Regions from separate parts of the Gibbsiella quercinecans genome, predicted to be linked through region 4. Evidence: predicted binding sites of a transcription regulator. Region 4 holds the regulator's gene; each other region holds the start of a gene.
The links. Region 4 encodes PhoB, which activates phosphate uptake and scavenging genes when phosphate is short. Its sites were predicted from a motif close to CTGTCATAAAACTGNCNNAT; they were not measured.

Region 1: glpT (glycerol-3-phosphate transporter) is a predicted target of PhoB. The motif match lies at 2,196-2,215, and genes of this name have one in related genera.
Region 2: ugpB (sn-glycerol-3-phosphate ABC transporter substrate-binding protein UgpB) is a predicted target of PhoB. The motif match lies at 2,045-2,064, and genes of this name have one in related genera.
Region 3: phnC (phosphonate ABC transporter ATP-binding protein) is a predicted target of PhoB. The motif match lies at 1,981-2,000, and genes of this name have one in related genera.

What each region holds. Positions count from the first base shown of each region.
Region 1 is NZ_CP014136.1:2,318,397-2,322,826, reverse strand. Features, by position in the region: gene glpQ (glycerophosphodiester phosphodiesterase) at 1-628, opposite strand, end outside; gene glpT (glycerol-3-phosphate transporter) at 704-2,056, opposite strand; gene glpA (anaerobic glycerol-3-phosphate dehydrogenase subunit A) at 2,406-4,049, shown strand; gene glpB (glycerol-3-phosphate dehydrogenase subunit GlpB) at 4,039-4,430, shown strand, end outside.
Region 2 is NZ_CP014136.1:2,291,295-2,295,724, reverse strand. Features, by position in the region: gene livF (high-affinity branched-chain amino acid ABC transporter ATP-binding protein LivF) at 1-698, shown strand, start outside; gene ACN28Q_RS10635 (aminotransferase-like domain-containing protein) at 791-1,978, shown strand; gene ugpB (sn-glycerol-3-phosphate ABC transporter substrate-binding protein UgpB) at 2,172-3,491, shown strand; gene ugpA (sn-glycerol-3-phosphate ABC transporter permease UgpA) at 3,606-4,430, shown strand, end outside.
Region 3 is NZ_CP014136.1:565,551-569,980, forward strand. Features, by position in the region: gene phnD (phosphonate ABC transporter substrate-binding protein) at 120-1,049, opposite strand; gene phnC (phosphonate ABC transporter ATP-binding protein) at 1,096-1,929, opposite strand; gene phnP (phosphonate metabolism protein PhnP) at 2,035-2,784, opposite strand; gene phnN (ribose 1,5-bisphosphokinase) at 2,781-3,317, opposite strand; gene phnM (alpha-D-ribose 1-methylphosphonate 5-triphosphate diphosphatase) at 3,317-4,430, opposite strand, start outside.
Region 4 is NZ_CP014136.1:1,458,239-1,462,668, reverse strand. Features, by position in the region: gene sbcC (exonuclease subunit SbcC) at 1-256, opposite strand, end outside; gene sbcD (exonuclease subunit SbcD) at 253-1,485, opposite strand; gene phoB (phosphate response regulator transcription factor PhoB) at 1,767-2,456, shown strand; gene phoR (phosphate regulon sensor histidine kinase PhoR) at 2,487-3,803, shown strand; gene ACN28Q_RS06750 (PstS family phosphate ABC transporter substrate-binding protein) at 3,818-4,430, shown strand, end outside.

The DNA of each region.
Region 1 (4,430 bases), 860 kb from region 4:
CGTTGGCGTCGAAGCATTGCAGGTAGACGTTGTCGTTTTTGCCGGTATAGCCATACTGCTTCAGCACCGCCAACACCTTGCTGGAAATATCTTTGCCTTCCTGCCGGTGGAACCACGGCGCTTTGATTTCCGGGTAGATACCGATATTTTTGCCGGTGGAGTGGTTCAGGCCCTGAACAAACTCGATTTCTTCCTGGAAAGTATGCACACGGAAGCTCGACTTGCCCATCGGGAAGCGGCCGGGGTAGCTTTGCACCGCTTTGCCGTCCTTGATGGTGAACCCTTCGGTGAACGCCAGCGATTTGATCTCCGCCAGGGTGAAATCGATGGCGTAATAGCGGCCGTCTTTACGCATGCGATCCGGGAAGCGTTGCGCCACGTCGGTTACGCGATCCAGATAGTGATCGTGCAGCACCACCAGCTCGTCATCTTTGGTCATCACCAGATCTTGTTCAAGGAAATCGGCGCCTTGCGCATAGGCCATCGCCTTGGCCGACAGGGTATGTTCCGGCAGATAACCGCTGGCGCCGCGATGGGCAATCACCAGCTTATCGGCGGCGTAGGCCGTGCTATTCATTGCGGCGGCGAACAAGATGCCCGCCAACAAGGTATTGATCTGAGTCCGCATGTTCTTCTCCATAAGTGCACCGGGAATAAAAAGGCCGCAATGCGGCCTGTAAAGGTTACTGCGGCTATATGACAGTTAGCCGCGTTTGTTGGCCAGCGCGGCGTGGTGCTTCTTCTCGCTTAGCATGGTCAGCAGCAGCAGGATAACCGCCAGCATGCTGCCGCCGATCATCACCATAAAGCCGCCGTCCCAGCCGAAGAAATCCACTGTGTAGCCGACGATGGCGCTGGCGGCCACCGAACCGCCCAGGTAGCCGAACAGGCCGGTGAAGCCCGCCGCCGTGCCGGCGGCTTTCTTCGGCGCCAGCTCCAGCGCGTGCCGGCCGATCAGCATGACCGGGCCGTAAATCAGGAAGCCGATAACCAACATACACATCATATCCACCGTCGGGTTGCCGGGCGGGTTCAGCCAGAACACGATGGTGGCGATGGTCACCAGCGTCATGAAGAACACGCCGGTGGCGCCGCGGTTGCCTTTGAACACTTTGTCCGACATCCAGCCGCACAGCAACGTGCCGGGAATACCGGCATATTCGTACAGGAAGTAAGCCCAGGATGATTTATCCAGCGCGAAGTGCTTCACCTCTTTCAGATAGGTCGGCGACCAGTCCAGCACGCCGTAGCGCAGCAGATAGACAAACACGTTGGCGACGGCGATGTACCACAGCAGTTTGTTTGGCAGTACGTACTGCATGAAGATTTGTTTTGCGGTCAGCTCCTGTTCCGCTTCTTCGCTGTAATCGCTCGGGTAGTCGTTTTTGTATTCTTCAATCGGCGGCAGGCCGCAGGATTGCGGGGTATCGCGCATCAGGCCGAAGGCGATCAGCGCGACCAGAACTGCGCCGAAGGCCGGCATATACAGCGCCGCATGCCAGTCGTTGAACCACGCCATCCCCAGTAGGAACAGCAGCGGCGGCAGGCCGCCGCCCACGTTATGAGCGCAGTTCCACACCGAAACGATGCTGCCGCGTTCTTTTTGCGACCACCAGTGCACCATGGTACGGCCGCATGGCGGCCACCCCATGCCCTGGAACCAGCCGCACAGGAACAGCAGCACAAACATGACGGCGATACTGGAAGTCGCCCAGGGCACAAAACCCATAAACAGCATCACCGCCGCCGCCAGGATCAGCCCGGCGGGCAGGAACACGCGCGGGTTGGAACGATCGGATACCGAACCCATGATAAATTTGGAAAACCCATAGGCGATGGAAATGCCGGACAGCGCAAAGCCCAGATCGCCACGGCTAAAGCCTTGATCGATCAGGTATGGCATCGCCAGGGTAAAGTTTTTACGCACCAGATAGTAAGCGGCATAACCGAAGAAAATCCCCATAAAAATCTGCCAGCGCAGTTTGCGGTAGAGCGGGTCTACCTGTTCTGCCGGCACACGGGCGGTGTGGGCTGCGGGCTTGAAAATACTCAACATTCTTGCCTCCGATGGCTTGTATTGTTTATGTCATCAACCGTTCGTTGTGAGGGAGAGAGGTCGCGTTATCAGGATCATGTTTCATCACCGGCGCCATCCTAGAGAAAGCCCGGAGTGCCAACTGTGATGAATCGCGCATTTGTTACAGTTTTATGAAGGCATGGCGGATTTTGAGTGATTCGTTAACGTTATGAAATAGATATGCAGCTGCAAGGCGTGATGATGTTCACAAATATGGTTTTTTATGGACATTGTATTTTCGTTTCTTGCTCGTTTTTGTTTCTTATCAAACAAAAACCCCACGAATTGTGGATAAATAAACCCATAACCACAGCGTTTGGGGGCTTAAATGGGCCACAATGCACCTGGCAGCGAAACGGATGTGATCATTATCGGCGGCGGAGCGACCGGGGCGGGGATCGCCCGTGACTGCGCGCGCCGTGGCCTGCGCTGCATCCTGTTGGAACGGTATGACATCGCCACTGGGGCCACCGGGCGCAATCATGGCCTGTTGCACAGCGGCGCGCGCTATGCGGTAACGGATAGCGAATCCGCGCGCGAATGTATTGAAGAAAATCGCATCCTCAAGCGTATCGCCCACCACTGTATCGAACGCACCGACGGCCTGTTTATCACGCTGCCGCAGGATTCGCTGGACTACCAGCAGCAGTTTATCGCCGCCTGCCGGCAGGCGGACATTGACGCGCAGGCTATCGATCCGCAACTGGCGCGGCGCCTGGAGCCGGCGGCCAATCCGGCGTTAATCGGCGCAGTGCGGGTGCCTGACGGCACGGTCGATCCATTCCGCCTGACCGCCGCCAATATGCTCGACGCCCGTGAACACGGCGCGCAAATCTTCACTTATCATCAGGTGACCGGCCTGCTGCGCAGCGGCGATCGGGTGACCGGCGTGCGCGTTTTCGACCATCAGTCGGCGCGGCAGTACGCCCTTCATGCCCCAGTGGTGGTTAACGCAGCCGGCATTTGGGGCCAGCAAATTGCGGAATATGCCGAGCTGCGCGTGCGTATGTTCCCGGCTAAAGGGGCATTGCTGATCCTTGGGCACCGTATCAATAACATGGTGATCAACCGCTGCCGCAAACCGGCGGACGCCGACATCCTGGTGCCCGGCGATACCATCTCGCTGATTGGCACGACCTCAACCCACATTGATTACGACCAGATCGACAATATGGTGGTGACGCCGCAGGAAGTGGAGATCCTGATCCGCGAAGGCGCGCTGTTGGCGCCGGCGCTGGCGCAGACCCGTATCCTGCGGGCTTATGCCGGGGTGCGGCCGCTGGTGGCCAGCGATGACGATCCTTCCGGGCGCAACGTCAGCCGTGGCATCGTATTGCTGGATCACGCCGCCCGCGACGGGCTGGAAGGCTTTATCACCATCACCGGCGGCAAGCTGATGACCTACCGCCTGATGGCCGAATGGGCCACCGATAAGGTATGTGAAAAACTCGGGGTTAACGTGTCGTGCAGCACCGCAGCGGCCGCGTTGCCCGGCTCCGAGCACACGGCGGAAGAAACGGCGCGCGGTGCGGCCGGCCTGCCCGCCAGCATTCGCGGCTCGGCTGTATACCGCCACGGCGATCGCGCCGGCCAGGTTCCGGCTGGCAGCCGCCTGGACAACAGTCTGGTCTGTGAGTGCGAAGCCGTCACCGCCGGGGAAGTGCGCTACGCGGTGAGTGCATTGGCGGTGAATAACCTGATCGATCTTCGCCGCCGCACTCGCGTCGGCATGGGCACCTGCCAGGGCGAGCTGTGCGCCTGCCGCGCCGCCGGGTTGTTGGCGCACTTTAAGGCGGCCACGCCGCTGCAGTCGATCGCCCAGCTATCCCATTTCCTCAACGAACGTTGGAAGGGCGTGCGGCCCATCGCCTGGGGGGATGCGTTACGCGAAAGCGAATTCACCAGTTGGGTTTATCAGGGGCTGTGCGGGCTTGATGAACACGCTGGGCAGGAGGCCGAAGATGCAATTTGACGTGGTGGTGATTGGCGGCGGGTTAGCCGGCCTGAGCTGCGCGATCCGCCTGGCGGAACGCGGCAAGCGCTGCGCGGTGATCGGCGCCGGGCAAAGCGCGCTCTACTTTTCTTCCGGTTCGCTTGATTTGCTGGCGCGCCTGCCCGACGGTTCGCCGGTGGCCAGGCCGCTAGATGCGTTGCCCGCGCTGGCGCAGCAGGCGCCACAGCACCCCTACAGCCTGATTGGCGCCGCGCAGGTGGCGGTGCTGGCCGGGGAGGCGGAACAGCTGTTGCAGCGCTGCGGCGTGCCTTTGCAGGGCAGCAGCGTTCACAATCATCTGCGCATTACGCCGCTTGGCACGCGGCGCGCCACCTGGCTTAGCCCGCAGGCGGTGCCTAC
Region 2 (4,430 bases), 830 kb from region 4:
TGTCATTTAATCAAGTATCCGCCCATTATGGCAAAATTCAGGCGCTGCATCAGGTTAGTCTGAACATCCAGCAGGGCGAGATCGTCACCCTGATTGGCGCTAACGGTGCCGGCAAAACCACTTTGCTGGGCACGCTGTGCGGTGAACCGCGCGCCACCGAAGGCACCATCACCTTTTTGGGGCAGGATATCACCCAATGGCAAACGTCGCGCATTATGCGTGAAGCGGTGGCCATTGTGCCGGAAGGGCGGCGGGTGTTTTCCCGCATGACGGTAGAAGAGAACCTGGCGATGGGCGGCTTCTTTGCCGAGCGCCAGCAGTATCAGCAGCGTATTGAACGGGTGTTCAGCCTGTTCCCGCGCCTGTTGGAGCGCCGTAGCCAACGTTCCGGCACCATGTCGGGCGGCGAGCAGCAGATGTTGGCGATCGGCCGGGCGCTGATGAGCCAGCCGAAGCTGTTGCTGCTGGATGAGCCTTCGCTGGGCCTGGCGCCGATCATTATCCAGCAGATTTTCGACATCATCCAGCAACTGCGCGAAGAAGGCATGACCATCTTCCTGGTCGAGCAAAACGCCAATCAGGCGTTGAAACTGGCAGATCGCGGATATGTGCTGGAAAATGGCCGCGTGGTGTTGGAAGATACCGGTGCCGCATTGTTGGCCAATGAAGCAGTGAGATCGGCCTATCTGGGGGGGTAACGAGATAACCCTCGCCAGGCAACCAGGGTATACAAGAGAAGGGCGCAATGTATTGCGCCCGTTTTTGTTCATGATTACGAGAAAAGAGAACAATGAGTACCGAAGGACTCCTCGCGCAACGTATCGTTAATGTTAAAAGTTCGGCAATTCGCGAATTGCTTAAACACAGTAAAATGCCGCACGTTATCTCACTGGCCGGCGGCATTCCTTCTGACGCACTGTTCGATTTTGAAGGCCTGAGCATCGCCACCCAGCAGGCTATCACCGAGCAGCCGAAAAGCGCCTTCCAGTATGGCCTGACCGAAGGCAGCCCGGTGCTGCGTGAGCGTATCTGCACGCTGTGCACCGCACGCGGTATTACGGCGCGGCCGGAAGATGTGATGGTCACCGCCGGCTCGCAGCAGGCGCTGGATCTGGTGATGCGCGCAGTGGTGAACCCCGGTGATGTGTTTGTGGTAGAACGCCCGACCTATCTGGCGGCGCTGCAAACGCTGGAACTGGCGGAAGCCAACGTGATGTCGGTGTCTTCCGACAGCGACGGCATGGTGGTTGATGAACTGGCCGAGCTGCTGAAAACCCGCAAAATCAAGGGTGTGTATGTGGTGCCAAACTTTGGCAACCCGAGCGGCCTGACGCTGAGCGCGCCACGCCGCGAGCAGTTGGTGAAACTGGCGGCCGAACACCATTTCCTGATTATTGAAGATGATCCCTACGGCGAACTGCGCTTTACGCAAGAGCGCCACGCCACGCTGTTCCAGATTGCGCAGCAGGTGCTGGGCCATACCGACAACATCATCTACACTTCGACCTTCTCGAAGATCCTAGCGCCGGGCCTGCGCCTGGGCTGGGCGATCATGCCGCCGGCGCTGTTGCACAAGGTGGCGATCATCAAGCAGGCGGCCGATCTGCACGCCAGCGCGTTATCGCAGAGCATCGTCGAATGTTATCTGGGGCTGGATCGCCTGCCGGGGCAGATCGACAAAATCCGCGCCGCCTATAAAGAAAAAGGCGAACTGCTGGCCGGGCTGATGGAGCAAGAGCTGGGCGATTACATCAGCTTCGTCCGGCCGAAGGGCGGGATGTTCCTGTGGGCGCGCTTCCGCCAGCCGTTCAACGCCACCGAGTGGTTGGCCACCACGCTGGAGCAGGGCGTGGTGTTTGTGCCGGGGGAATATTTTTTTGCGGATAACCCGGATCGCGCGACGTTCCGCCTGTCGTTCGCCACCGCTTCCGAGCAACAGATGCAGGAAGCGGTCGCCCGCCTGCGCCGTTCACTGTAATGCCTGCGGCGGCAAGGGGCGCTTCCCTTGCCGCCGACATCAAATCGCAATCTGCACTTCACCCTGCTGTCACGCCGCTGTCATCTTTTAGTTATTTTTCTGTCATGCGCGCATGGCATGTTAGCTCCCGAACAAAAACTGATTCTTTTCGCTCACGCGCATATTGCCCCACCAGCTTTTTCAGGAGTTAGGCATGCTCACCTACGCTATTCGTAAAACCACGCTGTGCGTTACGCTGGCCCTGGCGGTCAGTTCCCAGGCACTGGCGGCGACCGAGATCCCCTTCTGGCACTCGATGGAAGGCCAACTTGGCAAAGAAGTGGACTCCCTGGCGGAACGCTTCAACCAGGCGCACAGTGATTACAAAGTGGTGCCGGTCTACAAAGGCAACTATGAACAGAGCCTGGCGGCGGGGATTGCCGCTTATCGTTCAGGCAAATCGCCAGCCATCCTGCAGGTGTACGAAGTGGGCACGGCGACCATGATGGCGAGCAAGGCCATCAAGCCGGTGTACCAGGTATTCAGCGATGCCGGCATCAAGTTTGATGAGTCGGTTTTTGTGCCGACCGTATCCGGCTACTACACCGACAACAAGAGCGGCCACTTGCTTTCGCAGCCGTTTAACAGCTCGACGCCAGTGCTGTATTACAACAAAGATGCGTTCAAAAAAGCCGGGTTAGATCCTGAGCAGCCGCCAAAAACCTGGCAGGCGCTGGCTTCCGCTACCGCTAAGCTGCGGGCTGCCGGCGTGAAATGCGGCTATGCCAGCGGCTGGCAGGGCTGGATCCAACTGGAGAACTTCAGCGCCTGGCACGGCGTGCCGTTTGCTACGGAAAATAACGGCTTTGGCGGCACCAGCGCCCGGTTGGAATTCAACAAGCCGCTGCAGGTGAAGCACATCGCCATGCTGGAAGAGATGAACAAGAAAGGGGATTTCACCTATTTTGGCCGCAAGGATGAATCGACCGAGAAGTTCTACAGCGGCGACTGCGCCATTACCACCGCGTCTTCCGGCTCGTTGGCGGATATTAAACACTACGCCAAGTTTAACTTCGGCGTGGGCATGATGCCTTACGACGCTGACGTTAAAGAAGCGCCGCAGAATGCCATTATCGGCGGCGCCAGCCTGTGGGTGATGAACGGCAAAGATGCCGCAACCTACAAAGGCGTTGCTGAATTCCTGCAGTTCCTGGCGCAGCCGGAAATCGCCGCCGAATGGCACCAGAAAACCGGCTACCTGCCGATTACCACTGCCGCTTATGAACTGAGCAAGCAGCAGGGCTTCTACGGTAAGAACCCCGGCGCCGATGTGGCGACGCGCCAGATGCTGAATAAACCACCGTTGCCGTTCACCAAGGGCCTGCGCCTGGGCAATATGCCGCAGATCCGTACCGTTGTGGACGAAGAACTGGAAAGCGTCTGGACCGGCAAGAAAACCCCACAGCAAGCGCTGGATACCGCCGTACAGCGCGGCGATGCTTTGCTGAGCCGCTTTGAGGCCTCAACCAAGTAATGCGTTTGCCGGCTTATTTGCGGCAAATACGATCGATCCCCCTCCTCTCCCCAGCGGGAAGAGGGGGCAGTGCGGGCGGCGGCAACGCGGCCCAACTAACTAACGGTTAACTCTATGTCCTCGTCCCGCCCTGGTTTCGGCTGTAGCTGGCTGCCTTATCTGTTGGTGCTGCCGCAGTTGCTGATAACCGCCGTCTTTTTCTTATGGCCCGCCGGTGAAGCGCTGTGGTACTCGGTACAAACTCTCGATCCGTTCGGCATTTCCAGCCAGTTCGTCGGCCTGGAGAACTTCCGCCAACTGTTCAGCGATCCGCTGTATCTGGATTCGTTTTACACCACGCTGGTGTTCAGCTTTCTGGTTGCGGGCATTGGGCTAGTGGTTTCCCTGTTTTTGGCGGCGCTGGTGGACTATGTGATCCGCGGCAGCCGCATCTACCGCACGTTGCTGATCCTGCCTTACGCGGTGGCGCCGGCGGTGGCGGCGGTGCTGTGGATCTTCCTGTTCAACCCCGGCCTGGGGCTGATTACCTATGTGCTGCATGGGCTGGGCTATGACTGGAACCATGCGCAAAACAGCGGGCAGGCGATGTTCCTGGTGGTGCTGGCTTCGGTATGGCAGCAGATCAGCTACAACTTCCTGTTTTTCCTGGCGGCGTTGCAGTCTATCCCGCGCTCGCTGGTGGAAGCGGCGGCGATCGACGGCGCCGGCCCGGTGCGGCGTTTTTTCAACCTGGTGCTGCCGCTGATTACCCCAGTGAGCTTCTTCTTGCTGGTGGTGAACCTGGTTTACGCCTTCTTTGATACTTTCCCGGTGATCGATGCCGCCACCGGCGGCGGCCCGGTACAGTCCACCACCACGCTGATCTACAAGATTTATCGCGAAGGCTTTGCCGGCCTGGATCTGGCCAGTTCGGCAGCGCAGTCGGTGATCCTGATGCTG
Region 3 (4,430 bases), 890 kb from region 4:
TCTTAATCAGCCGTCGGTCGCCCCGCACGCTGTTTGCCCTTCCCTGAAGCAAAGCCGGGCTACGGCTTACACCGCACCCGGCCAGTCCCGCCGTTCAGCAGGGGCGCAATAGCCAACCGTTAACCGCGGCCGCCCTTCATCAATTCGCGTTTCAAGTCGATGATGTTTTGATAGTCGGCCAGGGTTGCCGGGCCGATATGCTGCGTGCCGCCCATCGCTTTAATGAAGCAGGCGTGCTGTTCTTTATCCAGCTTGTGAATGGCGGCAACCACTTTTTGTTTAAAATCCGCCGGCAGTTTGTTGCTGACCAGCACCGGGCCGTTCGGGATCAGCGGCGATTGCCAGATAATGCGGATTTGCTGCATCAGATTGGGGTGATCCATCCGGATCAGGCGGGTAAAGGCACCCACGGTATAGCCGGTGTTGTAATCCCCCACCATCGATGTCCAGGTAACGGCGCCGTCAAACTGGCCGTTCAGCACACCGAGGATGTCCTGCTCATGGCCGCCGGAGAAGGTGACGCTGGAGAAAAAGTTGTTGTATTTGTCGTCGCTATTGCCGCCAAACGTCTTTTTAAACGTTTGATCGGGGATCAGGAAGCCAGAGGTGGAATCCGGATCGGCAAAACCAAAGGATTTCCCTTTCAGATCTTCCAGTTTTTTGTAGGGGCTGTCGGCTTTGACCACCACCACCGAATGATAGCCGCGCGACTGGTCTTTATCGTCCACCGCGATCCCGACGATATCCACCGCGTTAGGATCTTTGAGGTACACCGAGGCAAAGGATGACGGGGACATACTCAGCACCAGGTCCACTTTGCCGCCCAGCAGCCCTTGGATCACACCGGTGTAGTCGGAAGAGTTGCGCAGCCGGGTCTCAACGCCCAGCTCTTTATCGAAGAACTGTTTGACGCACTGATTATCACCGATCTGCTGTGTGGCATTCTGCCCGCCCAAAATTCCCAGGTTAAGCTCTGTGGGGGCTGCAGCAACGCCAAATGCCATCAGCGCGCCGGTTAACATCGTGGTCAAACCAAGGATCTTTTTCATGTTGTCGCCTGCTGTTGTATTAAAAAATAAAGGGTGCAAAAAAGTGTTAATTCAGTTGATTAACCTCATCGCCATACAGCGTCTGAAGCAGCGTTTCGTCTAATTGTGTGGGGTGGCCGTCAAACACAATGCGGCCTTGGGCAATGCCAATCACCCGCGTACAGTGGCTTTTCACCAGCTCAACCGAATGCAGGTTGACCATCACACTGATCCCTTTCTGGCTCACTTCGCTCAGCACATCCATGATGCGGCGGGTATTTTTCGGATCGAGTGAGGCCACCGGCTCATCGGCCAGCAGGATTTTTGGCTGCTGCATCAGTGCGCGGCAAATCGCGACGCGCTGCATCTGGCCGCCGGAGAGGTTTTCCGCACGCTGCAAAGCCTGCGGCAACATGTTTAACCATTGCAGCAGTTCAATGGCGCGGGCGCGGTCTTCGTCGGAGAACACGCGGAAGATGGATTTGAGCGTTGAGGTTTGGCTAAGGCGGCCGAGCAATACGTTGGTGAGCACATCCAGGCGGGGTACCAGGCAAAAATCCTGGAAGATCATACCGCAGTCAGTGCGCCACTGGCGCATTTGACGGCTGTTCAGCTTGATCACATCCTGCTGCTCGCCATTAGCGCCGTAATTGATGATTTCGCCGTCAGTGGCGGAAATGGTGCCGTTGAGCATGTGCAACAGCGTCGATTTCCCCGCCCCGGAGCGGCCAATCACTGCCACCAACTCGCCGGCGTGCAGATCGAAGTTGATATCGTCCAGTACCCGGCGCTGCGCCGTCCAGGCTTTGCCCAGCCCGCGCACGGAGAGCACCCGTGCCTGGCGGACCGGCCGCAGCGGCGTGCTGTATTCAGGAGCGGATTTCAATAGTGCCTGTGCCATCTTGGTATCCGTTTATTAAACGTGAAGGTTGCCACTTATTAAGGGCAAGCAATGTGATGTCTTTATGACCGTTAAATGATTAAAAGATGAACAAACCACGACAACCTATAACGCCAGGATCTGGCCGTCGTAAGCGGCGGCCATCCCGGGCGGCAAAGCGTTATCGATCAGCCAGTTATCCACTTCATGGCTTAAATGGGTGAACCAGCACTGTGCGGGTGACAGCGCCTGGCAAATCGCCAATGCCTGGGTGACATCGTTGTGGTTGCGCGGCGCGGGCTGCGTGGGTGGGTAGCTGCAGTCCAGCACCAGGTGCGTGAGCGGCTGCGTACGCAAAAACTGCAGGCTTTGCGCCGGCAGGCCGGCGGTGTCGCACAACCAGGCCAACCGCCGGCCCCGGTAATCAAGCAGGTAGCCGTAGGTCAGCTTCGAGTGAATCAGCGGGATGGGCGTGACGCTCAACGCCCCGAACGCCATCGCCACAAACGGCGTGACCGGCGGCTGAAAGGCCAATAACCCCGGGTGTTTGAACAGATCGTCGCAACCGGCGTCATCCGGCGGCCCATACACTGGGATAGCGGCGCCCACACCCCAGCGCAGCGGGAACAGCCCCTGAACGTGATCCATATGATAGTGGGTCAGCAGGATGCGCTGCAGCTCGCCTGGCCGAAAGCGCTGTTCCAAATGGCACTGCCCGGCATCCAGCAGGGTGCTCTCCCCGTCACACTGGATCAGCGCGCTACAGGGGCCGCGCCGGTATAACGGCAGTTGCTCAGCCCGCCGGCAGCTAAGGCAATCACAGCCAAAGACCGGCACCTGTTGCGCCCCGCCGGTGCCCAAAAAGGTGAGCCTCATGCGTTTTCCTCCAGCAGCCGGCGCAGCGTCGCCACCGTGGCGGCCAACGGCCCGTCGTTACTCAACTGCAGGCCGTGCGTCGGCGCGGCTTCGCGTGCGCGCTGCAGCCGTTGTTCAATCTCGCTGTCGCTTTCCCGGCCACGCTCATGCAGGCGCTTCGCCAGCACCGCCGCCGAGACCTGCAGGCACACCGGCAGCAACTGTGCGCCATAGCGCGCCGCCGCCTGCGGCAGATGCAGCCTGGAACCGTTGACGATCACATCCCACCCCTGCGCCAGCCACAGATCCACTTCGATTCCCAGCGCATAGCGGTAGCGGTGCGCCTGCCAATCAAGGGCAAACAGCCCGCGCGCGCGGCGGCGCAAAAATTCGGCTTCGCTCAGCGCCAGGTGATTTTCACCGCCGGCGTCCGCGGCGCGGGTGATATAGCGGTGCGCCACCAGCATATTGTCAATCGGCTGCTCGCGTAGCGCATTGAGCAGGCTGTCCTTGCCCGCGCCCGATGCGCCCATCAGCCAGATTAAGCGCGCCATCAGTACACCTTCCGGCCTTGCGCCCACACATGCCGGACATGCGCATGGCCGTGCCGGGTATGCGCCAGCACCAAATCGGCACGCAGCCCTTGCGCGATCACGCCGCGATCGCGCAGCCCAACGGCGTGCGCCGGGTTGCGCGTCAATAGCGCCACGGCGCGCGGCAGGTCATAGGGGGCACTGTCATCCTGGGCCAGACGGAACGCGGCATCGAGCAGGCTGGCGGGATAATAGTCAGAGGAAAGAATATCCAGCAGGCCCTGTTGCGCCAGCTGTATCGCCGAGACGTTGCCGGAATGCGAACCACCGCGCACCACGTTGGGCGCCCCCATCAATACCAACAGCCCCAGTTCGCGGGAACGCTGCGCGGCGGCCTCGGTTGTCGGGAATTCGGCAATGGCGCTGCCAATCTGCTGCGATTCGTCAACGTGCTCCGCCGTCGCGTCGTCATGGCTGGCCAGCGCAATCCCCTGTTCGCGGCACAGCGCGGCGATCGCCCGCCGGTTGGGCTGCGACCAGAGGGCCGCCAGGCGCGTCTGTTGCTCTTCAAATTCGGCCATCTGCTGGTTATTGAGTTGGTATTTGCCCTGAAAGTACTCGCGGTATTTCTGCAACGAGGTGTACTGGCGCTGGCCGGGGGAATGGTCCATCAGCGATACCAGCGATAGCCCGGGCGTATGCATCAGTTGCTCAAACAGCGGCACCGTGGCGTCATACGGCAGCTCACAGCGCAGATGCAGCCGATGTTCGGCGCGGTTCAGGCCCTGTTCCTGGCTATGGCGGATGGCATCAATCATCTTGGTGAGGTTATCAAGGCGGTGGCCGCCGTCGCGCACGTCGCCCACGGCGATCGCGTCCAACACGGTGGTAATGCCGCTGGCCACCATCAGCGCATCGTGGCTGCTCATCGCCGAATAGGCCGGCCAGTCAACCTTGGGGCGCGGGGTAAAAAACTTGTCGAGGTTGTCGGTATGCAACTCGACCAGGCCCGGCAGCAGGAAGCCCCCTTCACCGTCTAGTGCCTCGGGCAACGCACTGCCAGAATCGCTGATGCTGCCGATCAGCCCGTTCTGTATCTCTAACGAACCGCAAACGACCTCATTTTCCAACACT
Region 4 (4,430 bases):
CTTCAAATTCCACTTCGGCCAGCGATTCGGCGGTGTGGCGCGTCATCAGTTCGTTTTGGCTGGGGGAGACGTGCAGACGCGGCGTCTGGTGGTACAACGCCAGGCAGATGGCGTCCAGCAGCGTGGTTTTGCCGGCGCCGGTCGGCCCGGTGATGGCGAACAGCCCATTGCTGGCGAATGGCTCGGCGCTAAAATCGATTTTCCACTCGCCCTGCAGCGAGTTTAGGTTTTTTAAGCGCAGGCTCAGGATTTTCATGCGGAAGGCTCCTCATCGGGCTGCGCCAAGTTGGCCACCGTCTGCTGAAACAGCAGGCGGATACGTTGTTGCCGCAGTTCATCCATTTCCGGCTCCAGCGCCAGCCGCCGTTCAAAGACGTCGTCGACGCTCAATTCGTTCAGCGTTTCTTTGTCCTGCTGGGCGATCGCCAGCCGCCGCTGCTCCTTGCTGCGGCGTAGCAGCAGCACTTCCACCGGCAGCGCTTCCGTCATTTGCTGAATGCGCCGCTGAATATCGCTGAGGTAATCCTGGGTTGCCACCTCAATATCCAGCCATACCGGCAGTTCCCCCTGGTAATCGGCGAACGGTTGCAACTGCTGTTCGATCTGCTGCAAATCGCCTTTAATCAGCTGCATCGGCTGGAAGCACGGGATCGCCAGCGGCGTCACCTGCTGCAACTGGCCGTCGGCGAAGTCCACCAGGTAGACGCTTTTACCCGTGCCAAGCTCGTCAAAGCTGAGTGGGATCGGCGAGCCGCTGTAACGGATGTGTTCGCTCTTGGCCACCGTTTGCGCCCGGTGAATATGGCCCAGGGCGATATAATCCGCCGCCGGGAAGTGCTGGGCCGGGAAGGCATCCAGCGTGCCGATATAAATGTCACGCACCGAGTCGGAGGTGGTGACGCCGACGGTGGTCAGGTGCCCGGTGGCGACGATCGGCAGCGTGATGCCCAGCTCGGTACGGCGGTCACAGGCGGCCTGGTACAGCGCCTGGTAGTGGCGGGTAATGGCATCTTGCAGGGCGAGCTGTTTTTGCGCGCCGGATTCCCCCGCCTGGCTGGTGAGCAGATCGCGCGGGCGCAGGAAGGGGATAGCGCACAGCACGGCGCCGGGCTGGCCGTCCCGCTGGTGCAGTACCACGATCTGTCGCTCCAGATCGGCCTGTGCGCTGGCCACCACGGTAGTATTCAGGCAGGAAAGTAGCTCGCGCGATTCATTAAGCGTCGCCACGGAATCATGATTGCCGCCCAACACCACCAACTGGCAGCCGGTGTGCTGCAGCTCGACCACGAAGAGGTTGTACAGCTCGCGCGCATAGCTGGGGGGCGAGCCGCTGTCGAACAGATCGCCGGCGACGATCAGCGCATCCACCTGCTGTTGTTCCACCTGGGCGATCAGCCAGTGCAGAAAAGCCTGGTGCTCCGCGGCGCGGGTTTTGGTGAAAAAAAACTGGCCCAAGTGCCAATCAGACGTGTGAATCAGGCGCATGCGGCTCTCCCGTGGCGATATCATCCTGGCGGTGATTATAAGAGGAATAGGGCAGAAGTATGATATTTCTGTGTAAATTGTAATAATCGCTATGCTTATCCTGACCCCGCAATGCGGTTGCTATGGCGATTTGTTTCATAAATCTGTCATAAAACTGACGCATAATGGCGCCCGCAAACAAGGCTGAATTTATGCTACGTGGCTGCCGGTGGCGTTTATGCGCAACTGCAAAATGATGGCACGCGGCCTCACAGAACGTTAACACATTAGCAGGATTGACGATGGCAAGACGCATATTGGTGGTGGAAGACGAAGCGCCGATCCGCGAGATGGTGTGCTTTGTGTTGGAGCAAAATGGTTACCAACCGTTGGAAGCCGAGGATTATGACAGCGCCGTGACGCGCCTGTCTGAGCCGTTCCCTGATTTAGTGTTACTTGACTGGATGTTGCCCGGCGGCTCCGGTATCCAATTTATCAAACATATGAAGCGCGAAGCGCTGACCCGCGATATTCCTGTGATGATGCTGACCGCCCGCGGGGAAGAGGAAGACCGGGTGCGGGGCCTGGAGGTGGGGGCTGATGACTACATCACCAAGCCGTTTTCACCGAAAGAGCTGGTGGCGCGCATCAAAGCGGTCATGCGCCGTATCTCCCCGATGGCGGTAGATGATATGATCGAAATGCAAGGGCTGAGCCTGGATCCTTCATCGCACCGTGTTATGGCTAATGAGTTGGCTCTGGATATGGGCCCGACCGAATTCAAGCTGCTACACTTTTTCATGACTCATCCCGAGCGTGTTTATAGCCGTGAACAATTGCTTAATCACGTCTGGGGCACTAACGTGTATGTAGAAGACCGCACCGTTGACGTGCATATCCGCCGGCTGCGTAAGGCGCTGGAGAGCAGTGGTCATGACAAAATGGTTCAAACCGTTCGCGGCACTGGCTATCGGTTCTCAACGCGCTACTAGACTCATTGGTAACGCACAGGAGAACATAGCGTGCTAGAAAACCTATCCTGGAAGCGGCTGGCGCTGGAGCTGGCCCTTTTCTGTCTTCCCGCCTTGCTGTTGGGTTTGATCGTCGGCTATTTACCCTGGCTACTGTTGATTGCCGTACTGGCGGCGCTGGTCTGGAACTACTCTAACCAACTCAAACTTTCCCACTGGCTGTGGGTGGATCGCAGTATGACGCCGCCGCCCGGCCGCTGGAGCTGGGAGCCTCTGTTTTATGGCCTGTATCAAATGCAGCAGCGCAATCGCCGCCGCCGGCGTGAACTGGCGCTGCTGATCAAACGCTTTCGTAGCGGGGCCGAATCGCTGCCGGATGCACTGGTGATGACCACGGAAGAGGGCAATATCTTCTGGTGTAACGGCCTGGCGCAGCATTTGCTGGGCTTTCGCTGGCCCGAAGATAGCGGCCAGCACATCCTTAACCTGCTGCGCTACCCAGAGTTCACTCACTACCTGCAACAGCAGGAATTCAGTAAACCACTGACGTTGCAGTTGAATAATGAGCATTACGTGGAGTTCCGCGTGATGCCCTACGCCGAAGGGCAACTGCTGATGGTGGCGCGCGACGTCACCCAGATGCGCCAGTTGGAAGGCACGCGGCGCAACTTCTTCGCCAACGTCAGCCATGAGCTGCGTACGCCGCTAACGGTGCTGCAGGGCTATCTGGAAATGATGAGCGACGCCGAGCCGGGCGGCTCGATGCGCGGCAAAGCGCTGGCCACCATGCAGGAACAGACCAAGCGGATGGATGGCCTGGTCAAACAACTGTTGACCCTGTCGCGTATTGAAGCGGCGCCGCTGGTGGATATGCATGAGAAAGTCGATATGCCGCTGTTGCTGCGCGTATTGCAGCGTGAAGCACAGTCGCTAAGCCACGGCAACCATGAGATCAGCTTCCGGGTGAATGAACAGTTGAGCGTGTTTGGCAACGAAGATCAGTTGCGCAGCGCCGTTTCCAACTTGGTGTATAACGCGGTCAACCATACGCCGCCGGGCACCCATATCGAGGTGAGCTGGCAGCAAACCCCGCACGGCGCCGAGTTCCAGGTGAGCGACGATGGGCCCGGCATCGCCGCCGAGCATATCCCGCGCCTGACCGAGCGCTTTTACCGGGTGGACAAAGCCCGTTCACGCCAGACCGGCGGCAGCGGGCTGGGGCTGGCGATCGTCAAGCATGCCCTGAGCCACCACGATGCGCGGCTGGAAGTGCTCAGCGAACCCGGTATCGGCACCCGTTTTATCTTCACCCTGCCTAATCGGTTGATTGTGCCGGCGGCTTTATCAGAAAATGCGGTGAAACATTAACGCATGGGCCCGCTATGATCCGATTTACCCGCTGGGGGCTGCTTGGCCTGTTGTTGGTTGGCCGCAGCCTGTTGGCGCAACCCGACGGTATGCTGTCGGGCAACCTGTCCAGCGTCGGTTCCGATACGCTGGCTAACCTGATGGTGCTGTGGGGGCAGGATTTCAGCCAGCACTACCCGAACGTCAACCTGCAGATTCAGGCCGCCGGATCCTCCACCGCCCCTACGGCGCTGGCGGCCGGGGCGGCGCAGCTTGGCCCGATGAGCCGCCCGATGAAGGCGGCGGAAGTCTCGGCGTTCGAGCACCGCTATGGCTATGCGCCGCTGGCGGTGCCGGTGGCGGTGGATGCGCTGGTGGTGCTGGTGCACCAGGATAACCCGCTGCGCGGGCTCAACCTGGCGCAGCTTGATCGGCTATTTTCCGCCACCCGCCGCTGTAGCGAGCAACCCCCGTTGCAGCGTTGGGGGCAACTGGGCATGACCGGGGACTGGGCGCAGCGTAGCATTCAACGGTTTGGGCGCAATTCCGCTTCCGGCACCTACGGCTACTTTAAGTTACGCGCCCTGTGCGGCGGTGATTTTATGGCGCGGGTGAATGAGCTGCCGGGTTCGGCTTCCGTGGTGCAGG